Regions from separate parts of the Methylobacterium sp. E-046 genome, predicted to be linked through region 3. Evidence: predicted binding sites of a transcription regulator. Region 3 holds the regulator's gene; each other region holds the start of a gene.
The links. The regulator LexA, encoded in region 3, represses DNA repair genes until DNA is damaged. The targets are predictions, from matches to a motif close to TGTTCNNNNTGTGTTCNG.
Positions count from the first base shown of each region.

Region 1 (7,170 bases), on a different contig from region 3:
CGGGCGCGCACCGCGCCGGCGGCGGCCACGAGGTCGGCGGTGAGCCGATCCTCCACGCCCTTCAGAGCATCGATCCGCTGCGTGGCGAGGCGGAACCACGCGGGGGCGTCGCGGAAGGCCGGGGGCGTGCCCGGCACCGTGTCCTGCGCGAGGGCGCGCAGCCGCGCCACCGCCCGGGCCGGTTCCGCCGCTTCGGCGGCGTCCAGCAGGGCCGCCTGGGGGGCCTCGGCCCCGGCGCGGAACAGGCCCGCATAGGTCGCCTGCTCGGCCGAGAGCGTGGCGAGCCGGCGCGCGGCCGCGAGGTCCAGGCTGCCGGACGCGAAGGCGGCCGAGACGGCGGCCCGCTCCTGGCCGGCGGCCTCCTTCAGCGCCAGGAAGGCCGCGTAGGCGCTCGCCCGGGCGGCGAGGCCGGCCTCATCGATCACCCCGCCCATGGCCCGGACGAGCCCGAGCCCCTCGCCGATCACGCCGGTGTAGAAGGCGGCCGCCTGCGGCGCGCCCGGGCCGAGGGCGTCGATGGCCCGGCGCTCGGCCGCGAGCCCGGTGAGCGCCGCGGCGAAACCGGTGCCGCGGGCCGCGAAGACCGGGCCGAAGCCCGTGGCGCCCGCCATGGCCTCCGGCAGCCCGGCCAGGGCCGCGTCGGTGCGTCCGCGCTGGGCCGCCAGTTCCGGCCCGAACTGCGCGCCCCGCGCGCCCAGGAACAGGCTGGAGGCGCCGCGCTCGCGCGGGGCCTCGTGCACGAAGGCGCTGATCCGCGAGGCGAGGCCGACGAGGCCCTCCACCCGGTCCATCTCGGCACGCCGCGCCCACTGGTCCGACACCGCGAGGCCCGCCGCCCCCGCGAAGGCGAGGCAGGGGGCGAGCGCCACCGCGAGGATGCGGGCGCGGAGCGAGGCGAGGACGGGCATCGGAGGATCTGGGATGGTCCGGCAGGAAACGCTTCACCCTCCGGCCAAGACTTAAAGAACCCGTTATGCGCCCCTCGCCGCCCGCGGCCCGTCCTGCACAATCAAGCGGCGTCCGGGACGGCATCTGCCTGAGCGGCGTGCAAGTCGCCCCAGGTCTTCAGTTCGCGGATGACCGGTTCCAGGGAGCGCCCGCGCGCGGTCAGGCTGTACTCCACCTTCGGAGGCACTTGGGCGTAGACCGTCCGGGTGACCAGACCGTCCGCCTCCATTTCGCGCAACTGGTTCGTGAGCATGCGCTGGGTCACGCTGGTCAGCCGCCGCCGGATCTCGGTGAAGCGCAGGGTCCCCTCCAGCAGGTGGAAGAGGATCACGCCCTTCCACTTGCCGTCGATGAACCGGAGGGTCGCCTCGACGGCGCAGCCGGGGCTGCAGGCGCCGGTGTGGCGGCGGATGCGGGGCATGGCGGTCTCCGACGGTATCGTTTCCGGCACTAGGGGCGTTTTATGTGCGTCCTTGCGGCGCGTGAAGACGGGCGGCATCTCCCGTGGCGACAGGTCGAGGAGAGCACGATGCGCGCCGTCGGATACCGCAAGTCCCTGCCGATCACCGATCCCGAAGCCCTGGTCGATGGCGATCTGCCGCAGCCCGAGCCCGGCCCCCGCGACCTGCTCGTCCAGGTCGAGGCGGTCTCGGTGAACCCGGTCGACACCAAGGTCCGGCGCCGCGCCGAGCCGGAGGCCGGCGGCCTCAAGGTGCTGGGCTGGGACGCGGCCGGGACCGTCGTGGCCACGGGCGCGGAGGTCGCGGGCTTCTCCGTGGGCGACGCGGTGATGTATGCGGGCGACCTCACCCGGCCGGGGACGAACGCCCAGTTCCATTGCGTCGACGCCCGCCTCGTCGGGCACAAGCCGGCGCGCCTCGACTGGGCGCAGGCCGCCGCCCTGCCGCTCACCGCGATCACCGCCTGGGAGACCCTGTTCGACCGGCTCGACACGGGAAAGCCCGTGCCGGGCGCCGCACCGGCGATCCTGATCGTCGGCGGGGCGGGGGGCGTCGGTTCGGTGGCGATCCAGCTCGCCCGGGCACTCACCGACCTCACCGTGATCGCCACCGCGTCGCGGCCCGAGACGGCGCAATGGTGCCGGGATCTCGGCGCCCACCACGTGGTCGACCATTCCAAACCCCTGGCGGCGGAGGTGGCGGCCCTGGGCCTCGGCGCGCCGGGCCTCGTCTTCTCCACGACCAGCACCGATGCCCACCTCGCCGCGATCGTGGAGCTGATCGCCCCGCAGGGGCGGCTGGCCCTGATCGACGATCCCGAGCGCCTCGACGTCGGGCTCCTCAAGCGCAAGAGCCTGTCGCTGCACTGGGAGTTCATGTTCACCCGCTCGATGTTCGGCACCGCCGACATCGCCGCCCAGGGCGCGCTCCTCGACGAGCTCGCCCGCCTCGTTGACGCGGGTCGCCTGCGCACCACCCTGGGTGAGCATTACGGGCGGATCGACGCCGAGAACCTCCGGCGCGCCCACGCGCGGATCGAGAGCGGGCGCGCCAGGGGCAAGATCGTGCTCGAAGGCTTTCCGGCGTGAGGGGGACGGGATGGCGGAAACCGGGATCTTCGACGTGGCGGCGCTGGCGGCGGCCCTGCCCGACAGCGCCGCGACGCTCCTGGCCGACACCTACCTGACCGACCGGGCGGCGGCGAGCGCCCGGGTGTTCCGGGTCTACCGGCCGACCCCGCCGCACTATCACGCCACCTGCGACGAGTACCTGTACTGCCTGTCGGGCCGGGGCACCTTCTGGATGGGCGACCCCACCTCGGTGGCCGCGTTTGGCCCCGGCCAGCTGCTGTTCTTCGCCCGGGGCATCGTCCACGCCATGCCGGAGATCGAGTCCGGCGCGCCGGTGACCTTCCTGTCGATCGACACGCCCCGGCGGGCGCCCACCGACATCGTCTTCGTGAACCCGGAGGACGGCAGTCCGGCGACCTTCATGGCCCGCAACGCGGCCACCTGAGCCTCGGACCGCCGCCGCGGATCTGAGATTCCGACCGGGGCCCCAGACCGGGGCCTCAGACCGGGGGCCTCAGACCCGCAGGGAGCGCCCGGCCGCCGCCACGCCGAGGAGCAGGGCGGCCACGATCAGGAAGGCGGCCGGCAGGCCGAGCCCCTGCGCGGCGAAGCCGATCAGGGCCGGGCCCGCCAGCACCCCGGCATAGCCCAGCGTCGTCACCGCCGGGACCGCCACGCTCTCGGGCATCGCCGTCTGGCGGCCGGCCGCCGTGAACAGGACCGGGACGATGTTGGCGCAGCCCGCCCCGACCAGGGCGTATCCGGCGAGCGCCGCCTCCCAGGCCGGCACCACGACCGAGAGCGCGAGGCCGGCCGCCGCCAGCAGGCCGCCGAGGATCACGACCTTCCGCCGGCCGAGCCGGGCCACGATGGCGTCGCCGGCAAGACGCCCGGCCGTCATCGTGACCGAGAAGGCCGCGTAGCCGAGCGCCGCCCAGGCTGGATCGAGCCCCCGGTGCTGGATCAGGAACAGGGCGCTCCAGTCCAGGGCCGAGCCCTCGGTGAGGAACACCACGAAGCAGAGCAGGCCCAGCACCAGCACGATGCCCCGGGGCAGCGCGAGGGCGGGGCCGCTTCCCCGGGCCCGGCCGGCCGGCAGGATGCCGGGCCACGCGGCCGCGAACAGGGCCGCGATCCCGGCGACCAGGAGCAGCACGCTCCAGCCCGCACCCAGCCCGGCGGCCAGCAGGCCGCTGGCGACCAGCGCCCCCAGGATGCAGCCGAGGCTGTAGAGGCCGTGGAAGCCCGACATCATCGGGCGCCCGCTCGCGCGCTCCACCACCACCGCCTGCAGGTTCATGACGCAGTCGATCGCCCCCATCCCAGCCCCGAACAGCAGCAGCGCCCCGGTGAGCGGCACGAGGCCCGCGCCCACGGCCAGCACCGGCAGGGCGAGGCCGAGCGCGAGCGTCCCGGCGAGCAGGACCGGCCGGAAGCCGAGCCGCGCGGCCGCCGCCCCGGCGCTCGGCATCGCCAGGAGCGAGCCGACGCCGAAGGTGAGGAGCAGCAGGCCCAGTCCCGCCGCGTCGAGGCCGGCGCGGTCCTTCACCAGCGGCACCAGCGGCGCCCAGGTGGCGTTGGCGATGCCGACGATCAGGAACAGCAGCCGGGTGGACAGCCGCTGCGCGCTCGCGGCTCGGTCGTCGGCCCGGCTGGGGGCGGCCGGGGCGGTCAGGTCGAGCGCGGGCATCGGCACCTGTCGAGGATGAGGATCCGGGGGCGGATCCGGCGACGTGGGATCCCGGCTCCCGCGGTGCAACACCGGCCGTGGGCGGGATCTGGCCAAGCGGGGCCGCCCGAGCCGGCCGCGGCCGGGCTCGGCCCCGCCGTCAGCGGAGGACCGCGGGGCGACCCGGGGCCGCACGGCCGCACCGCCTGCGAGGGTTCCGGCGTGCTGCGCGGCGCGATCCTGGCGTGCTGCGCGGCGCGGTCCTGGCGTGCTGCGCGGCGCGGTCCTGGGTTGCATCGCGGCGCGTGCGCGGACGGTCGCGCATTCACGGAGCGGTTGCCGCCGTACGCGTTTCGTTCTAGCAAGGGCGGCGCATGACGGGCCTGCGTCCCGCCGGCCCCACCTTGCCGTCGGCCCCCTCGGGCTCGACATGAGTCGGAGCGGCGGCTGGCCCGTGCGCGAATCCGATCCGGATCCGATCCGACTGCGTCGACGCCTCGAAAGACCGCTGCCCTCATGGCCAAAGCCCAAGCTGGAAGTCGTGCCGCGAGCCGCGCCGGCGCCGCCCAAGCCGCCCCGGCATCCACTCCGGCATCCACTCCCGCACCCGCTCCGAAAGGCGCCGGGAAGGCGGCGTCCAAGGCACCGAAACCCTCCGCCGCCCCGGCATCGCAGCCCAAGCCCGCGCGCGCGGCATCCGAGACGCGCGGCCGACCCGAGGCGGCCGCCGAGTCCGCCGTCGACGCGAAGCTGGCGGCCCTGTTCGACGCCGCGCCGGCGAGCGCCCACGATCGGCGGGTCATCGTGGTCCGGGGGGCCCGGGAGCACAACCTCAAGAACGTCGACCTGACGATCCCCCGGGACAAGCTCGTGGTGTTCACCGGGCTCTCGGGCTCGGGCAAGTCCTCCCTCGCCTTCGACACGATCTACGCCGAGGGGCAGCGCCGCTACGTCGAGTCGCTCTCGGCCTATGCCCGCCAGTTCCTGGAGATGATGTCCAAGCCCGACGTCGACCAGATCGACGGGCTGTCGCCGGCCATCTCCATCGAGCAGAAGACCACCTCCAAGAACCCCCGCTCCACCGTGGGGACGGTCACCGAGATCTACGACTACATGCGCCTGCTCTGGGCGCGGGTCGGCATCCCCTACTCGCCCGCCACCGGCCTGCCGATCGAGAGCCAGACCGTCCAGCAGATGGTCGACCGGGTGCTGGAGCTGCCGGAGAAGACCCGGCTCTACCTGCTCGCCCCGGTGGTCCGCGGCCGCAAGGGCGAGTACCGCAAGGAAATCGCCGAATACCAGAAGAAGGGCTTCCAGCGGCTGCGCGTCAACGGCGAGTACTACGCCATCGACGACGTGCCCAAGCTCGACAAGAAGTTCAAGCACGACATCGACGTGGTGGTCGACCGGATCGTGGTCCGGGCCGACATCGCGGCGCGGCTCGCCGATTCCTTCGAGACCGCGCTGGAGCTCGCCGACGGCCTCAGCGAGATCGTGTTCGCCGACGCCCCCGAGGGCGAGGCGCCCCGGACCATCACCTTCTCGTCGCGCTTCGCCTGCCCGGTCTCGGGCTTCACCATCGCGGAGATCGAGCCGCGGCTGTTCTCGTTCAACAACCCGTTCGGCGCCTGCCCGACCTGCAGCGGCATCGGCCACGAGATGCGGATCGATCCCGAGCTGGTGATCTCCGATCCGGCCCTCAGCCTGAAGCGCGGCGCGGTCGGCCCCTGGGCGAAGTCGACCTCGCCCTATTACGGCCAGACCCTCGACGCGCTGGCCGAGCATTTCGGCTTCAAGACCGGCGTGGCGTGGCAGGGCCTCTCGGAGACGGCCCGCGCCATCGTGCTGTACGGCTCGGGGAACCAGTCGATCCGCTTCGCCTACGACGACGGGCTGCGCAAATACACGGTCACCAAGCCCTTCGAGGGCGTGATCCCGAATCTCGAGCGCCGCTACAAGGAGAGCGACTCGGATGCCGTCCGGGAGGAGATCGGGCGCTTCATGAGCGAGACGCCCTGCGCCGCCTGCGGCGGCAAGCGGCTGAAGCCCGAGGCGCTGGCCGTGAAGGTCGCCATGGCCGACATCGCCGACGCGACCGCCCTCTCGGTGTCCGAGGCGCATCGCTGGTTCTCGGAGCTGCCGGAGAAGCTCACGGCCAAGCAGAATGCGATCGCGGTCCGGATCCTCAAGGAGATCCGCGACCGGCTGAGCTTCCTGGTGGATGTCGGCCTCGAATACCTGACCCTCGCCCGCGGCTCCGGCTCGCTCTCGGGCGGCGAGAGCCAGCGCATCCGGCTGGCCTCGCAGATCGGCTCGGGGCTGACCGGCGTGCTCTACGTGCTGGACGAGCCCTCGATCGGCCTGCACCAGCGCGACAACGAGCGGCTGCTCGGCACCCTCAAGCGCCTGCGCGACCTCGGCAATTCGGTGATCGTGGTCGAGCACGACGAGGACGCGATCCTGCAGGCCGATTACGTGGTCGATGTCGGCCCGGGCGCCGGCATCCACGGCGGCGAGATCATCGCGCAGGGCACCCCCGCCGAGGTGCTGGCCAACCCGGCCTCGCTCACCGCCAAGTATCTGACCGGCGCGATGGCGGTCCGCACGCCGACCGCGCGGCGGAAGGGCCGGAAGGGCAAGCTCGGGCTGTTCGGCGCCCGGGGCAACAACCTCAAGGACGTGGACGTCGAGATCCCGCTGGGCACCTTCACGTGCATCACCGGCGTCTCGGGGGGCGGCAAGTCCACCCTGGTGATCGACACCCTCTACAAGGCCATCGCCAAGAAGCTGAACGGCGCCCTGGAGCACCCGGCCCCCTACGGCCGGCTGGAGGGGCTGGAGCACCTCGACAAGGTCATCGACATCGACCAGTCGCCGATCGGCCGCACGCCGCGCTCGAACCCCGCCACCTATATCGGCGCCTTCACGCCGATCCGCGACTGGTTCGCGGGCCTGCCGGAGGCCAAGGCCCGGGGCTACCAGCCCGGCCGCTTCTCGTTCAACGTCAAGGGCGGGCGCTGCG
Region 1 is NZ_JAKSYP010000270.1:51,785-58,954, forward strand. Features, by position in the region: gene MKK82_RS29465 (methyl-accepting chemotaxis protein) at 1-908, opposite strand, end outside; gene MKK82_RS29470 (winged helix-turn-helix transcriptional regulator) at 1,010-1,369, opposite strand; gene MKK82_RS29475 (zinc-binding alcohol dehydrogenase family protein) at 1,478-2,497, shown strand; gene MKK82_RS29480 (cupin domain-containing protein) at 2,508-2,924, shown strand; gene MKK82_RS29485 (MFS transporter) at 2,994-4,169, opposite strand; gene uvrA (excinuclease ABC subunit UvrA) at 4,665-7,170, shown strand, end outside.
Region 1: the regulator LexA is predicted to act here: its motif matches at 4,492-4,509, upstream of uvrA (excinuclease ABC subunit UvrA).

Region 2 (7,170 bases), on a different contig from region 3:
CGCCGTCGGACCCGCCGCCGGCAGGTACGTGCAGCCCGACATCGCCGAAACGGCGAGCAGCACGAGGGGAAGTTTGTGCATCCAGATGTTGCCCATCGGTAGTGCCGAGCCCGTGCCTAGCCCATGGTGACCCGGGTGTCCGTGGCGGGTGAGCCACACTCCGTCGGCGACGGCCGAGACCCGAGTTTCATCCTCGCTAAGCACAGCTTTTTCGGGGCAGACGGGTGAAGATTGTTTCGGCTTCGCGGGCGGGAGCCGGAAAGGCCGGACGCCCCGGAGCGCTGTCGGTGCCGTCGTCCCGTGAGGAGGTCGCGGTCACGCCCGGCGGCGCCTGCGGGATCGCCGGCGTGCCGGGCCGTCCGGGCCCGACGCGGCAGCGCCGGCCGCCGAGGCCCTGCGGCAGCCCGGCGGCGGGCTCTGGAAGCCCGCTCAGTTGTTCTGGCTCACCGCCGTGCTGATCTGGTCATAGACCCCGTTTACCCGCGAGGCATAGGTGCGGAGGCTGCCGACCACCGCCAGGAAGATCAGGCCGGCGATCAGGGCATACTCGATCGCCGTGGCGCCGTGCGCATCGCGGCGGAACCGGCTTAGCAGGGGACCGAGGCCGGCCGCGAAGCCCGACAGGATCCGGACGTGAGCGGCAACCCGCGCCATCCTTTCGCAGTCCGGCACACGCATCGTCGCAACCGCCCCCTCGTCATGCTCCGCCGCCCGGTCGGCACCGCATTCCGCGCCTCCTTCTAGCGCATCTGCCATTGCCGCGGGCTTAATGCGGTCTGCGAAACTCGGCTTTCGCGTCCGTCCCGGCCGAATATGGGCCCGGGACGGACGCGTTCGCGCGGATCAGGCGCGGCCGGCCTTGTGGCGCAGGTCGTCGATCCGCTGCGAGGCCTCGGCCTTGCCGAGGTCGGCGTCGAAGGCTTCCGGCTCCTTGGCCTCCTCCGACAGCGTCTTCAGGTAGGAGGCCTGGGCACCCGTCATCGGCTCGCCGCCGGTGGTCCACTCGCTCGGATCCTTGATCTGATTCGAGACGTCCTTCGGATCGGTCTTGGGATTGTCCTGGGCCGCATCCTGGGTGGACGCGCCCTTGGACTCGGTCTTCGAGGCTGTCTTGGCCATGAGGTTCTTGTTCCTGAAATGTTCTGTCGTCCCTCGGGCAACGCGGGGGTTCGCAGGCGGTTCCGGCCCATCTGCGGAGAGTCCGGCTTCCCGCCGCGGCCTTCCCTTCCGCGTGGCCCGGCCTATTGAAGGGTGACCGGCGTCCCGAGGACGCCTTCGGTTCCGCGAGGTCCGGATGACGTCCCAGACGGGGGTGACCGATGCGGCCGCCGCGGCCGCGCAGGTGCTCGTGGTGATGGGCGTCTCGGGCTCCGGCAAGAGCACCGTCGCGGCGCTGATCGCCGAGCGGCTCGGCTGGATCTTCGTCGACGGCGACAGCTTCCACACCCCGGAGCACGTGGCCAAGATGCACGCGGGCCACGCCCTCGACGACGAGGATCGCGCGCCCTGGCTGGCCCGGATCGCCACATGGATCCGGCATCGGCTGGAGGCCGGCGAGTCGGGCGTGGTCGTGTGCTCGGGCCTGCGCCGTGCCTACCGGGACGTCCTCACCGGCGGGAGCCCCCGGGTGCGCCTGGTCTATCTGGAGGGCGACAAGGCCCTGGTCGCCGGGCGGCTGGCCGCGCGCCGGGGCCACTTCATGTCCCCCCGGCTCCTCGACAGCCAGTTCGCCACGCTGGAGGTCCCCGGGCCCGACGAGCGCCCGATCACCGTCGGGATCGACGAAGAGCCCGAGTCGATCGTCGACCGGGTCGTGGCGCGGCTCGCGGCGGAGACGCGCGGGCGACCGGGAGCGGAGTGAGGCATGGCAGCGGAATCCGGCAAGGCCGCGGGGATCGCCCTGGTGATCTCGGACGTCGACGGCACCCTGGTGACCGGCGACAAGCGCCTCACGGGCGAGACCGTCGCTTCCGTGGGACGCCTGCGGGCGGCCGGGATCGGCTTCAGCATCGCCTCGGCGCGCCCGCCGATCGGCCTGCGGCACCTCGTGGCCGAACTCGGCCTCGACCTGCCGATGGGGGCGTTCAACGGCGCCAGTGTGGTGCGGCCCGACCTCTCGCCCCTCTCCGAGCGGACGATTCCCGAGGCCGCGGCCCGGGCGGCCCTCGATCGCCTTCTGGCGGAGGGGCTCGACGTCTGGGTCTTCGCCCAGGGCGCGTGGTGCCTGCGTGACCCGCAGGGGCCCTACACCGACCTCGAGCGCCGCACGATCGGCGCGGAGCCGCGGGTCGTGGCGGATCTCGGCACGCTCATGGGTGCCGCCGCCAAGATCGTCGGCGTGAGCCGGGACCACGCCCACCTCGCGGACTGCGAGACCCGGATCGCGGCGGCGCTGGCGGAGAGGGCGACGGTGCACCGTTCGCAGACATACTACCTCGACGTCACCCCGCCCCATCTCGACAAGGGCCAGTTCGTCACTTGGATGAGCGGGCATCTCGACATTCCGCCCGAACGGATCGCGACCTTCGGCGATGCCGGCAACGACCAGCCGATGTTCGCCCGCAGCGGCTTCTCGGTGGCGATGGGCAATGCCGAGGACGCCGTGAAGGCGTCGGCCAGCGCCGTGACGGACAGCAACGACGCGGACGGCTTCGCCCACGCGGTCGATCGCTTCATCCTCCCCTGACGGTCCGCCCGATGCGGGTCGCCTCCGCAGGCCGCCCTGTGGACAACCCCACCGCGTCATGTAGCCGGCCGCCCCTGTGGCCGCCGAAGCACAGGGGACCCGGACCCCGACCCGCCACACCGGTCGCCCACAGCTTGCCGGAGCGGGGCCGCTTTCCGGCCTCATTTGCCCGCGACCTAGCTTGACCACAGAACAAGCAGCACCGGGTCTCGGAATGCATCGCCTTCTCCTGGCCGCCGTCCTCGCGGTTGTGCCCGCCGCCGCCTTCGGGCAGGCCGCGCGCGACAACATCGACGCGCTGATCGAGCAGCAGGCCAAGGCGAACGGCGTCCCGGCGAGCTTCGTCCACGCGGTGGTCAAGCGCGAAAGCAACTACAATCCGAACGCCAAGGGCGGCAGCGCCCTGGGCCTGATGCAGATCAAGCACGCGACCGCCCGGAGCCTCGGCTACACGGGCGACGCCGCAGGCCTCTACGATCCGGCGACCAACCTGCGCTACGGGGTCGCCTATCTCGCCGGCGCCTACCGCACGGCCCAGGGCAACCTCACCCAGGCCTACAGCTACTACAACCGCGGCTACTACTACGCCGCCAAGCGCCAGGGCATCTCCACGGAGGTCGCCGCCGTGGTGGCGCCGGTGGCGGCCTCGGCCAGCGCCCTCGCGAGCCTGTTCGGCGGCGGCGCGGCGGATGCCAGGAACCCAGCCGCGGCGGCGCTGGCCTACGCCCCCGCCGCCTCGGTGGCGGAGGTGCCGACCGAGACCGTCGAGGTGCCTCTGCCGCCCCGCCGCCCGGCCGCGCTGGCCGGCGGAACGATCCAGCTCGCGAGCCTCTCGCTCGAGCCGGCCGCGCCGAATCCGGCGGCCTCCGCTCCGGTTGCAACGGAGCCGGCGGCTCAGGCCGTGGAAGTGCCGCTGCCGCCGCGCCGGCCCGCCGTCCTCGGGACCGCCGTGGCGGCCGGATCTCCGGTCGCATCCCAAGTCGCGTTCCAGGCCACAGCGCCGGCCGCGCTGGCCGAGTTGCGCCTGTCACCCCAGGCCGAGTCCGCCGTCCCGGCGAGCCCGACGCCGCAATCGGGCGCCTCGGCGCCGATCTCCGACGCGGTCGACGTCCCGCTGCCGCCACGGCGCCCGACGGTCCAGACGCTCGCCGCGGCGTCGCCCCGGCGCGCACCGGTCGGGGCGGCCGTGCGCGAGGCGGCGGCCCTGCCGGTGGAATAGCCGGCCCGGGCTCGGGGCGCGCCGCTTTCCCGCGCTGCTGCCCACATTAGGATCATGCCTGCGGCTTGACCATCGCGGTGTTCCGCAACACATAAGCGCCACGCCAGCATCAGGGTTGGACCGGCCCGGCATCGCTCGGGCCCGGTCACAGCGGCCGGACGGCGGCGGCGCAACACAGAACCCCGGGCAGGAAACGCCGGTCGCCGCGCGGATGTTCGGGCAGTCGCCCGGGATCGCGATGCATGATTGATCTCGAAGCGTCAGACATGCAGGGCACGACCTCTGCTTTCGAGCTGGCAGGAAAGCGGACGGCGCCATGACCGGCGTGGTGGAACAGGAATCTCTCTTTCTCACGGACCTCGGGCGCCGTGTCCGGCACGCGCGCACCGTGCGCGGCCTGTCGCGCAAGGTCCTGTCGCAGACGTCGGGTCTCTCCGAGCGCTACATCGCGCAGCTCGAGGGCGGCCAGGGCAATGTCTCGATCATCCTGCTGCGGCGGGTGGCCAACGCCATGGGCGTGCGGCTGGACGACCTGATCACCGGCAACGACGCGCTGCCGGACTGGCCGGTGGTGCGCGATCTCCTCAGCCAGGCGAGCCCGGCGCAGATCGCAGCCGCCAAGGAGGCGCTCTCCGGCGGCAGCCGGCCCGAATCCACCGGCCGCCTGCGGGTCGCGCTGATCGGATTGCGGGGCGCCGGCAAGTCGACGCTGGGCAAGCTCGCGGCCGAGCGCCTGGGCTGGACCTTCGTGGAGCTGAACGCCGAGATCGAACGCGAGAACGCCCTCTCGGTGCAGGAGATCTTCGCGATCTACGGCCAGGAGGGTTACCGGCGCCTTGAGCAGCAGGCGCTGCGCCGCCTCACCGAACATCCCGGGCCACTGATCCTGGCGACCAGCGGCGGCATCGTCGCCGAGCCGCTGACCTACGATCTGCTTCTCCAGGCGTTTTACACGATCTGGTTGCGGGCGCGGCCGGAGGAGCACATGAGCCGCGTGCGTGAGCAGGGCCATCTCGCCACCACGGGCGACCATGCCTCGGCGATGCAGGAGCTGCGCGCGGTCCTGGCGAGCCGCGAGCCGCTCTACGCCCGGGCGCCCGCCACCGTCGACACCTCCAACATCCCGGTCCCGACGATGCTCGACCGCCTGACCGCGACGATCGAGGCCCGCTTCGGGATGGCCGTACCGGCGGCGGGGTAATCCGCCACGCTCCGGTTCGGTGACAGCCATGTCTCCGGCGCAGCGCCGGAACCGCGCGGGCCCTTGATCGACGCGCTGCAGCACACCACGCTAGGCGGGACCGTTATTCCTCCTTCTTCCCGGCGCCGGAAACCCGCGGCTTCCTGCGCCCCACTCGGGGAGAAGATCCGTCCCCCCGCCGGAGCTGCGGACAGCCAGCCGGAGCCTCGGACATGAGCGTCCGTCCATGAGCGCCAGCCCAGCCTTCCATCACGAGGCCCACGACCTCGCGGTCGTCGATCCGGTCTGGTCGCGGCTGCGTGCCGAGGCCGAGGACGTGCTGCGCTCCGAGCCGCAGCTCGCCTCCTTCATCGTGGCGACGATCCTGAACCATGCGAGCCTGGAGGCGGCCGTCGCCCACCGGGTCGCGGCGCGGCTCGGGCATCCGGCCCTGCCGGCCGACCTCGTCGCCCACGCCTTCCACGAGGCGATCGCCGCGGACCCGGCCATCGGACAAGCGTTCCGGGCCGATATCGGCGCGGTGATCGACCGCGACCCCGCGACCCTCAGGGCCCTCGAGCCGGTCCTCTACTTCAAGGGCTTCCATGCCCTCCAGGCCTATCGCCTGGCTCACCACGTCTGGAACCGCGGACGGCGCGACCTCGCCCTCTATCTTCAGAGCCGCATCTCCGAAGTGTTCCAGTGCGACATCCATCCGGCGGCACGGATCGGGCGCGGGGTGTTCCTCGACCACGCCACCGGCTTGGTGGTCGGCTCGACCGCGGTGATCGAGGACGACGTGTCGATCCTCCACGCCGTCACCCTCGGCGGCACCGGCAAGCAGCGCGGCGACCGCCATCCGAAGATCCGCCACGGCGTGATGATCGGGGCCGGCGCCAAGATCCTCGGCAACATCGAGGTCGGGGCCTGCGCCCGGGTCGCGGCGGGCTCGGTGGTGCTCCGGCCGGTGCCGCCCAACACCACGGTGGTCGGCGTGCCGGCCCGCGTGGTCGGCACCGCGGGCTGCGACGATCCGGCCCGCGCGATGGACCAGCTCGTCGCGGTCGACCCGTTTATCCACCTCGGCGACGGCATCTGATCGGGCGACGGGTTCTGGACGGTCGCGCTTGCCGCCCCGCGGCAGGCATGGCAAGCCCACCGCCCACAAGCCAACCGCTCACAGGCCCACCGCCCACAGGCCTACGGCCCATCCGCGGCGCCCGCGCCGCCAGGGAGACGAGACAGCGTGACCAAAGCCGAGACCGCGAAGCTTCAGGACTACCTGCGTCGCAAGTTCGCGAACAACAACATCCGCCTGACCGCGATGAAGACCGGCGATTCCGCCGAGGTGTTCATCGGCGAGGAATCGATCGGTGTTATCGCCGACGACAAGGAGGACGGCGACGATTCCTTCGTCTTCCGGATGGCGATCCTCGACATCGACCTCGAGGAAGAGGCCTGAGGCGCGAAGCCCGGCGGGACCGGCTCCGGAGCGGGTTCGACGGGCCCGCGCCTGTGCACGGGTTAAGGCTAACCGGCGGTATTGCTTAACAACCGGTAAATGACCCGGCTAAACTGCGCGCTACCTGTCCAGGAGCGCGAATAATGGTCGTGTCGCCAACCGCCCTCGAATCGATACGGACCTTGTGCATCGGCCTCGCGCTCTCCGGGCTGATCGCCAGCGCCTTCGAGCTGTTCGCGGCGCGGCGGGCGAGCTTCAGCCTGCTGGAGCGCGGCGGCCTGCCGGCCGTGGCCGCCCTGCCGATGCTGGCCTTCTCGGCGCCCTTCATCATCCTGCGCAACACCGTGCGTGGCCGGCGGATCGAGGGGCGGCCGATACCGTTCGTCATGCTGGCGACCCTGATCGCCTGCGGCTGGGGCCTGCTGTCGGGCCGCGTCGCCCTCGACCTCGCGGCGATGCTGGTCGGCGCCTGAGGGCGACGCCGCGCGACATCAGGACGATGGCGCGCTCCTGAAGGAGCGACCACACCATCCCCGCCCTCACGGTGAGGGGCCCGAGCGCAGCGCGGGCCTCGACGGAGCCCTCCGGAGGGCCGCGCGATCCCCAGGAGCCCACCCACCGGG
Region 2 is NZ_JAKSYP010000027.1:106-7,275, forward strand. Features, by position in the region: partial or broken gene MKK82_RS01065 (sugar transporter) at 1-81, opposite strand, end outside; gene MKK82_RS01070 (Flp family type IVb pilin) at 430-654, opposite strand; gene MKK82_RS01075 (DUF3072 domain-containing protein) at 844-1,119, opposite strand; gene MKK82_RS01080 (gluconokinase) at 1,295-1,861, shown strand; gene MKK82_RS01085 (Cof-type HAD-IIB family hydrolase) at 1,865-2,686, shown strand; gene MKK82_RS01090 (transglycosylase SLT domain-containing protein) at 2,901-3,905, shown strand; gene MKK82_RS01095 (helix-turn-helix transcriptional regulator) at 4,222-5,106, shown strand; gene cysE (serine O-acetyltransferase) at 5,333-6,184, shown strand; gene MKK82_RS01105 (DUF3126 family protein) at 6,332-6,547, shown strand; gene MKK82_RS01110 (DUF6949 family protein) at 6,691-7,020, shown strand.
Region 2: the regulator LexA is predicted to act here: its motif matches at 1,128-1,145, upstream of MKK82_RS01075 (DUF3072 domain-containing protein).

Region 3 (7,170 bases):
GTACGGCCCGCCCGGGTGCGGGTGTCGTTCCGCAGGACACCGATCCCGCGGCCCGGGGACGTCGTGGCCGCCACGGCCCGGCTGCTGCCGCCGCCGGAAGCCGCCCGGCCGGGCGGCTACGATTTCGCCCGGGACGCCTATTTCCAGGGGATCGGCGCGGTGGGCTCGCTGGTCGGCGCGGTCTCGATCCGCGCGCCGACCGAGCCGCCGCCCCTGCACCTGCGTCTCGCCGCGATGCTGGACGACGCGCGCAACGCGCTGACCCGCCGGATCGCACAGGCCGAGGGCGGGCAGGCGGGAGCCGTGGCGGCGGCCCTGGTGACCGGCAAGCGGGGCCTGATCGGGCCTGAGACCAACGACGCGCTGCGCGCCGCCGGCATCTACCACGTCGTATCGATCTCCGGCCTGCACATGGTGCTGGCCGCCGGCGTGGTGTTCTGGCTGGTGCGGGCGGTCCTCGCCCTGGTGCCGTATTGCGCGCTGGTCTGGCCGATCAAGAAGATCGCGGCCGGCTTGGCCATGCTGGGCGTCACTGCTTACTGCGCCTTCTCGGGCTGGGACATCGCGGCCGAGCGCTCGCTGTTTATGACCCTGATCATGCTGGGCGCGATCCTGGTGGACCGGCCGGCGCTGTCGATGCGCAACCTCGCCCTCGCCGCCCTGGTCGCCCTGGCCCGGGAGCCGGAGGGTCTCCTCGGCCCGAGCTTCCAGATGTCGTTCGGGGCGGTGGCCGGGCTGATCGCCTGCGCACGGCTGATCGACGGCCGGCTGTTCGTGCGTCCCGGGGCAGGACGCATCGGGCGGCTCGTCGGCACCGGCCTCTCGGCGATCACCGGAACCCTGGCCACGACCCTGGTTGCCCAGGTCGCCACCGCGCCCTTCGCCACCTACCATTTCCAGACGATCCAGCCGTTCGGGCTGGTGGGCAACGCCCTGACGCTGCCGCTCGTCTCCCTGGTGGTGATGCCATCCGCGGTGATCGGGTGCCTCGCCTATCCCTTCGCCCTCGACCGGCCGATCTGGTGGCTGATGGGCCAGGCGGTGGGCGGCATGCTGGCGATCGCGCAGTGGATCGCCGGGTTCGAGCGCGCCACCCTCGTGCTGCCTGCCTTCGGGACAACGGCGCTGATCCTGCTGACCGCCGGTCTCCTGCTGGCGACGCTCCCGGTCTCGCGCCTGCGCTGGCTCGCCGCGCCGCCCATCCTGCTGGGCCTCTGGCTCGCGGCCCTGCCGGATCGCTACGACCTCTACGTCGACCGGCAGGGCGGCGGCGCTGCGGTGCGCGGACCGGACGGCCGCCTCGCGGCGCTGGGCAGCCCCTCGGGGTTCGTGTTGGAGCAGTGGCTGAAGGCGGACGGCGATGGGCGGCGCCCCGGCGCGCTGGCCGCCCCGACCGGCGGCGGGCATTGCGACCGGCTCGGATGCACCGCGCGCCTGCCGGACGGACGGGCGGTCGCGCTGATCCGGGACCGGCGCGCCTTCGCCGAGGATTGCCCCCGCGCCGCGGTGCTGATCACCGGCCTCACGGCGCCCCCGACCTGCACGGGCCCGTTCGTCATCGACCGAAAGATTTTGTCAGAACGCGGCGCCGTGGCCCTCAGGGCCGAGGCCGCGGGGTTCACCGCGCGCTATGCCCGCAGCCTCGACCGGGGCCTGCCGTGGCGACTGCGCCCGGATCCGCGGCCGACGCCGCAGCGGCCGATGACCGCCGCGGCGGACAGCAGCCGCGCGGATGACTCTGTCGCGCCCACCGACGCTGACCGGGCGGGCGCCGGAAGCGGGCCCGGCGACGCGCCGGCCGCGCCGCTTCAGTAGCGGCGGACGAGACTCACGAGACGGCCCTGGATCTGGACCCGATCCGGCCCGAGGACTCGGGTCTCGTAGGCCGGATTGGCAGCCTCGAGCGCGATGGAGGAGCCGCGGCGGCGCAGGCGCTTGAGGGTCGCCTCCTCGTCGTCGATCAGGGCCACGATGATGTCGCCGGTATTGGCGGTGTCCTGCTTGCGGATCACCACCAGATCGCCGTCGAGGATGCCGGCCTCGACCATCGAGTCGCCGCGCACCTCCAGGGCATAGTGTTCGCCGCCGGCCAGGAAGTCCGGCGACAGGGTGATGGCGTGGCTCTGGTTCTGGATCGCCGAGACCGGCGTACCGGCCGCGATCCGGCCCATGACGGGGATCGAGATGGCCCGGCCGGATTCGTCGATCATCCGGGCATTGGCGGGGAGCGGCGCCTGCTTGGACTTGCCGCCTTCCACCACGCTCGGGGTGAAGCGGCGCGGCTCGGCGGCGGGGGGCTGGACCGGAGCCGCCTGGGTCAGGCTCTCGGGAATGCGGATCACCTCGATGGCCCGCGCCCGATTCGGGAGGCGCCGGAGGAAGCCACGCTCCTCCAAGGCGGTGATCAGCCGGTGGATGCCCGACTTCGACTTCAGGTCGAGGGCGTACTTCATCTCGTCGAAGGACGGCGGGACGCCGCATTCCTGCATGCGGTTCTGGATGAAGCGCAGGAGGTCCAGCTGCTTGCGCGTGAGCATTGATGGGGCCTCGCGGCTTGTGGACCGCCTCGTGGCGGTCTCGGAAACAAATCACGAACACGTTAAACGTTCCGCAAGTGTTCCGCAAGAGAGTTATGGCCACGCTCGCGTCGCCGCGGGCGCATCCGGGCCAGAAACGCATTGACGGCGCAAGCGGAGCCGTTTCAATGCACACCGCCGCCCGCCGGAGGGGAAGAAGCCGGGGCGCGGCCGGGATCAGGCTGGGATGACGAGGATGCGACGACCCGCAGCTCTGCTGCCCCTCGGCCTGATCGCCCTAGGTCTTGCGCTCGCAGGGTGCACCACCGGGTTCTCCTACATCTCGCGGAACTACGTCGCGCTGACCCCTCAGGTGGTGACGATCGGCTGCAAGGAACCCTACGAGGTCTACGACAACCGGCAACTGCGCCGGATGCTGATCGTCTCGAACACCCTGCGCGAGTATGCCGGCTGCAACCTGAGTGAGGCGCGGATCGACCCCGAGCCGGGAGCGACCCGGGTGACGCGCTTCCGCACCGCCGCCCGCGCCTATCTCGACGAGACCGTGCGGGAGGAGTGCCGGATCACCGGCGAGACCGTGTTCGACGCGCTGAAGTCCGAATTCGCCTACGCGTGCGACGGGCCGGTCGAGAAGCGCGGCACGGTGGTCCCGCGGTTGCCGGGCCGCAATCCGGGCCTGATCCAGCGCTGATCCGGCTCAGGTCCCCGGTTTCGGAAAGGTGCGCTCGGCCGCGTCGCCAGCCGCCGCCAGCAGGGCCCGGGCGAAGGCGCGGGCCTCGGCCCGGTCCAGGATGATCGCGGCGGTGACGGGGCCGCCCCCGAGATCGGACAGCGCGAGTTCCAGGCGCACCCCGTCGGGCACGGCGCTCGCCTGCAGACTCCAGCCACCGCCCCGATCCGCGCTCTCCGCCATGGCCCTCTCCTCCCGCACGTTCCGGGAAAACGCCGCAGCCGCGCGCCGGAACTGCCCGCACCCGGGACTGTTCCCGAGCCGTGCCCAGCGCTTCCCTGCCTCGCCTGTCCGCGTTCCTCAAGGCCGCCGGCCCTGGACTGGTGGTGATGCTCGCCGATACGGATGTCGGGAGCCTGATCACCGCGGCCCAGAGCGGCGCGCGCTGGGGCTACTCGCTGTTGCTCCTCCAGATCCTGCTGGTGCCGATCCTCTACGTCGTCCAGGAACTGACGGTCCGGCTGGGGACCGCTACCGGCCGCGGCCACGGAGAGCTGATCCGGGCGCATTACGGTCCGGCCTGGGCCTGGATCTCCTACGGCGGCCTCGTGGTCGCCGGGGTCGGCGCCATCGTCACGGAATTCTCCGGCATCGCCGGGATCGGCGACCTGTTCGGCGTGCCGCGCCTCGTCAGCCTGGGGCTGCCGGCCGCTCTGCTGCTCGGTCTGGTGTTCACCGGGAGCTACCGGCGCGTCGAGGCGGTGGCGATCGCGGTGGGCCTGTTCGAACTGGTCTTCATCGGCCTCGCCGTCGCGGCACGGCCGGACGCGGGGGAGATCGTCGCCTCCTTCGGGCACATGCCGCTGGGCGACGGGCGGTACCGGGTGCTGATCGCCGCCAATATCGGCGCGGTGATCATGCCGTGGATGATCTTCTACCAGCAATCGGCGATCGTCGACAAAGGCCTCGGATGGGCGCACGCCAGGCGCCTGCGGCTCGACACCCTCGCGGGCGCGGTGATCTCGCAAGGCGTGATGGGGGCGATCCTGATCGCGGCCGCGGCCACGATCGGCAAGGCCGGGCGGGGCAGCGAGGCCGGTCTGGAGACGGTCGGCGACCTCGCGGGGGCCTTCACGCCGGCGCTGGGTCCGTGGCTTGGACAGGTGGTGTTCGGGGTGGGCATCATCGCGGCCGCCTTCGTGGCGCTGAACGTCGTGGCCCTGGCGCTGGCCTGGGGCTTCGGCGACGTGACCGGCAAGCCCCATTCCCTGGAGCAGTCCCCCCGGGAGGCGCCGGCCTTCTATGGCGCCTTCGCGCTCGTGGTCGCCGCGGGGGCGGTCGCCGTCCAGCTCGTGCCGAATCTCGTGGCGCTCAACATCGCCGTAGAGGTGATGAACGCGCTGCTCCTGCCGCTGGCGCTCGGCCTGCTGATCCTGCTGGCCACCCGCGCCCTGCCGGAGGGGCAACGCGTGGACGGGGCCTACAAGTGGGTGGTCTACACCATCTCCGGGGTGACCGTCGCGTTCGCGCTGGTCGGCGTGCTCGACGGGATCGGCCTGCTCTGAGCCGATTGACGCGGACGGCGCGATGATGTCTCCCGCGGGCTCCGATCAGGTGGAGTTCGAACATGCAAGAGATCTGGTTCCGCACGGGCGAAGCCACGGTGCTGGCGGCGGAGGGCCAGTACACCGACGCGATGCCGGAGGTGCTGATCGGCTCGGTGCGCGGGCCCGTGGGCCAGGCCTTCGCGTCGATGATGGGGCAGGTGCAGGGCCACACCCGGATGTTCGTGGTGCGCGACCTCAATCAGCTGGTGCGCCCGGCCACGATGATGACCACCAAGGCCACCATCCACACGGCCGAGTACGTCGAACTGCTCGGCGGCGTGGTCCAGGCGGCCACCGGCGATGCGATCGTCGATTGCATCATCGAGGGCGTGCTGCCGCGGGACGGGCTCGACGAGCTCTGCATGATCATCATGATCTGGCTCGACCCGCGCTGCGCCGAGGACGACAGCCTCGACCAGAAGGACCTCTACCGGACCAACTACGAGGCGACGAAGCTCGCCATCGCCCGCGCCCTCAAGGGCGAGCCGACCGTGGACGAGCTGATCGCCAACCGGAAGACCGTGAAGCACTACGCGCTCGAGGACGTGATCGAGTATTGAACGGCGCGCCGCGGCGCTCGGCGGGGGACGCCGCCCCGTCGTCGCGCGCGGCGATGCGGGACGGCGACGATCGGCGTGGGCCGTCCAGGCCGCGTCGACGGGCCCGCCGGTCGGGCGCCTAGCCCGGCGGAATCCGGCCCACCGAGCACAGGGTGCGCATCGTGGTGCTGCCCGGGTCCGTGTAGCAGGAGGCCGACCAGCCGTTCTGCTGGATGAACGACTTGCGCCGCTCCGACAGCGAGGTCCGGTAGGCGTTCGCGATGATCGGCTCGACGGTCGCGGCGGCCTCGCCGGTCAGGATCTCGGAGGCCATCGAGAGGTCGCGGAAGAAGGTCGGCGAGGGGGACGGCTCGGCGGAGGTCGCCTGCACGATCGGCTCGGCCCGGCAGGTCACGTCGAGCTTGATCGGGCCGGCCACGCGGATGTCGATGCTCGGGCCCGCGCGCTTGCCGACCTTGCCGCCGATGGCGCCCGCGATCTGGCGGGCGAGGTCGTCGCAGGTATCGGCCCCGGCTGGGAGCGCCAGCAGCGCCAGGAGCGGCAGGCCCGCGAGGGCGGCGAGGACGAGGCGCTGGACGGCGAAGCTTGACATGGGCGCACTCTACGCGGGGCGCCAAGCCTGTCGAGGGGTCAGGCCCGCATCTCGGCGAAGCTCGCCAGCCAATTCGGGGCGACGCGCATGCCCGAGGGCACCTCCGCCCCCGGGGGCGGCCGGCGCACGCAATCCTTGAGATAGGCCAGGGACGCGCCCAGCACCGTGTCGGAGAAGGGCTTGGCGATCACCGCGGTGGCGCCCTCCATGTCCTCGGGGATCGCGCGGGCGTTGGCGGTCATGAACGCGGCCGTGATGCCGCCGAGGTCGCGCACGGCATGCGCCACGTCGATGCCCGAGGAGCCGTCGCCGAGGCGCAGATCGATCAGCACCAGTTCGGGCCTGGTCTCGGGGATCAGCGCGATGGCCTCGCGGGCGGTCACGGCCGTCCCCACGACGCGGTGGCCCGCCTCCTCCAGCATCATCTCGATCTGCATCAGGATGAGGGCCTCGTCCTCGACCACGAGGATGCGCAGCGGCTCGCTCACGATGCCTCCAGACTGCCGGCCATCTCGCGCGGCAAGCGGACGTTGACGACGGTCCCCGGATCGTTGGCCTGCCAGGCGATGCTGGCGCTCAGCTGGCGGCACAGGGTGCCGATCAGCCGTTTGCCGAAGGAGCGGTGCTCCATCACTTGGACGGGCATGCCGACGCCGTCATCGGCGATCCGGATGGTGAAGTACGTGTCGTCCGGCGCCACCGTCACGGAGAGACGGCCGGCGCGGTCGTCCGGAAAGGCGTGCTTGAGGGCGTTGGTGATCAGCTCGTTCATCATCAGCGCCACCGGGGGTGCCTTGCTCACCGGGATCTCCACCGCCTCCAGGTCCAGGTGCAGGCGGATGCGGTCGGTACCCGAGCCGCGGACCAGATCGGTGGCGAGGTCGCGGGCGAACTCGGCCACGTCGAACCGCTCGACGTTGTTGGACTGATAGAGCCGGCGGTGGACCGTGCCCAGGGCCTCCACCCGGGTCAGCATGGCCTCCATGGCGGTGCGGGCGGCGGGATCGGTGATCGCCCGGGTCTGCATGGACAGGAGCGCCGCAATCATCTGGAGGTTGTTCTTGACCCGGTGATCGACCTCGTGGACCAGCATGGTCTGCGTGGCCAGGGCCTCGGTCAGGTCGCGGGTCCGGCGGGCGACCTCGGCCTCGAAGTGATCCTTCTCCTGCTGCACCCGCAGGTGCGCGTCGATGCGGTCGGTGAC
Region 3 is NZ_JAKSYP010000290.1:250,804-257,973, forward strand. Features, by position in the region: gene MKK82_RS32785 (ComEC/Rec2 family competence protein) at 1-1,815, shown strand, start outside; gene lexA (transcriptional repressor LexA) at 1,809-2,537, opposite strand; gene MKK82_RS32795 (hypothetical protein) at 2,773-3,228, shown strand; gene MKK82_RS32800 (hypothetical protein) at 3,235-3,450, opposite strand; gene MKK82_RS32805 (NRAMP family divalent metal transporter) at 3,531-4,772, shown strand; gene fae (formaldehyde-activating enzyme) at 4,835-5,374, shown strand; gene MKK82_RS32815 (hypothetical protein) at 5,493-5,966, opposite strand; gene MKK82_RS32820 (response regulator) at 6,005-6,454, opposite strand; gene MKK82_RS32825 (histidine kinase dimerization/phosphoacceptor domain -containing protein) at 6,451-7,170, opposite strand, start outside.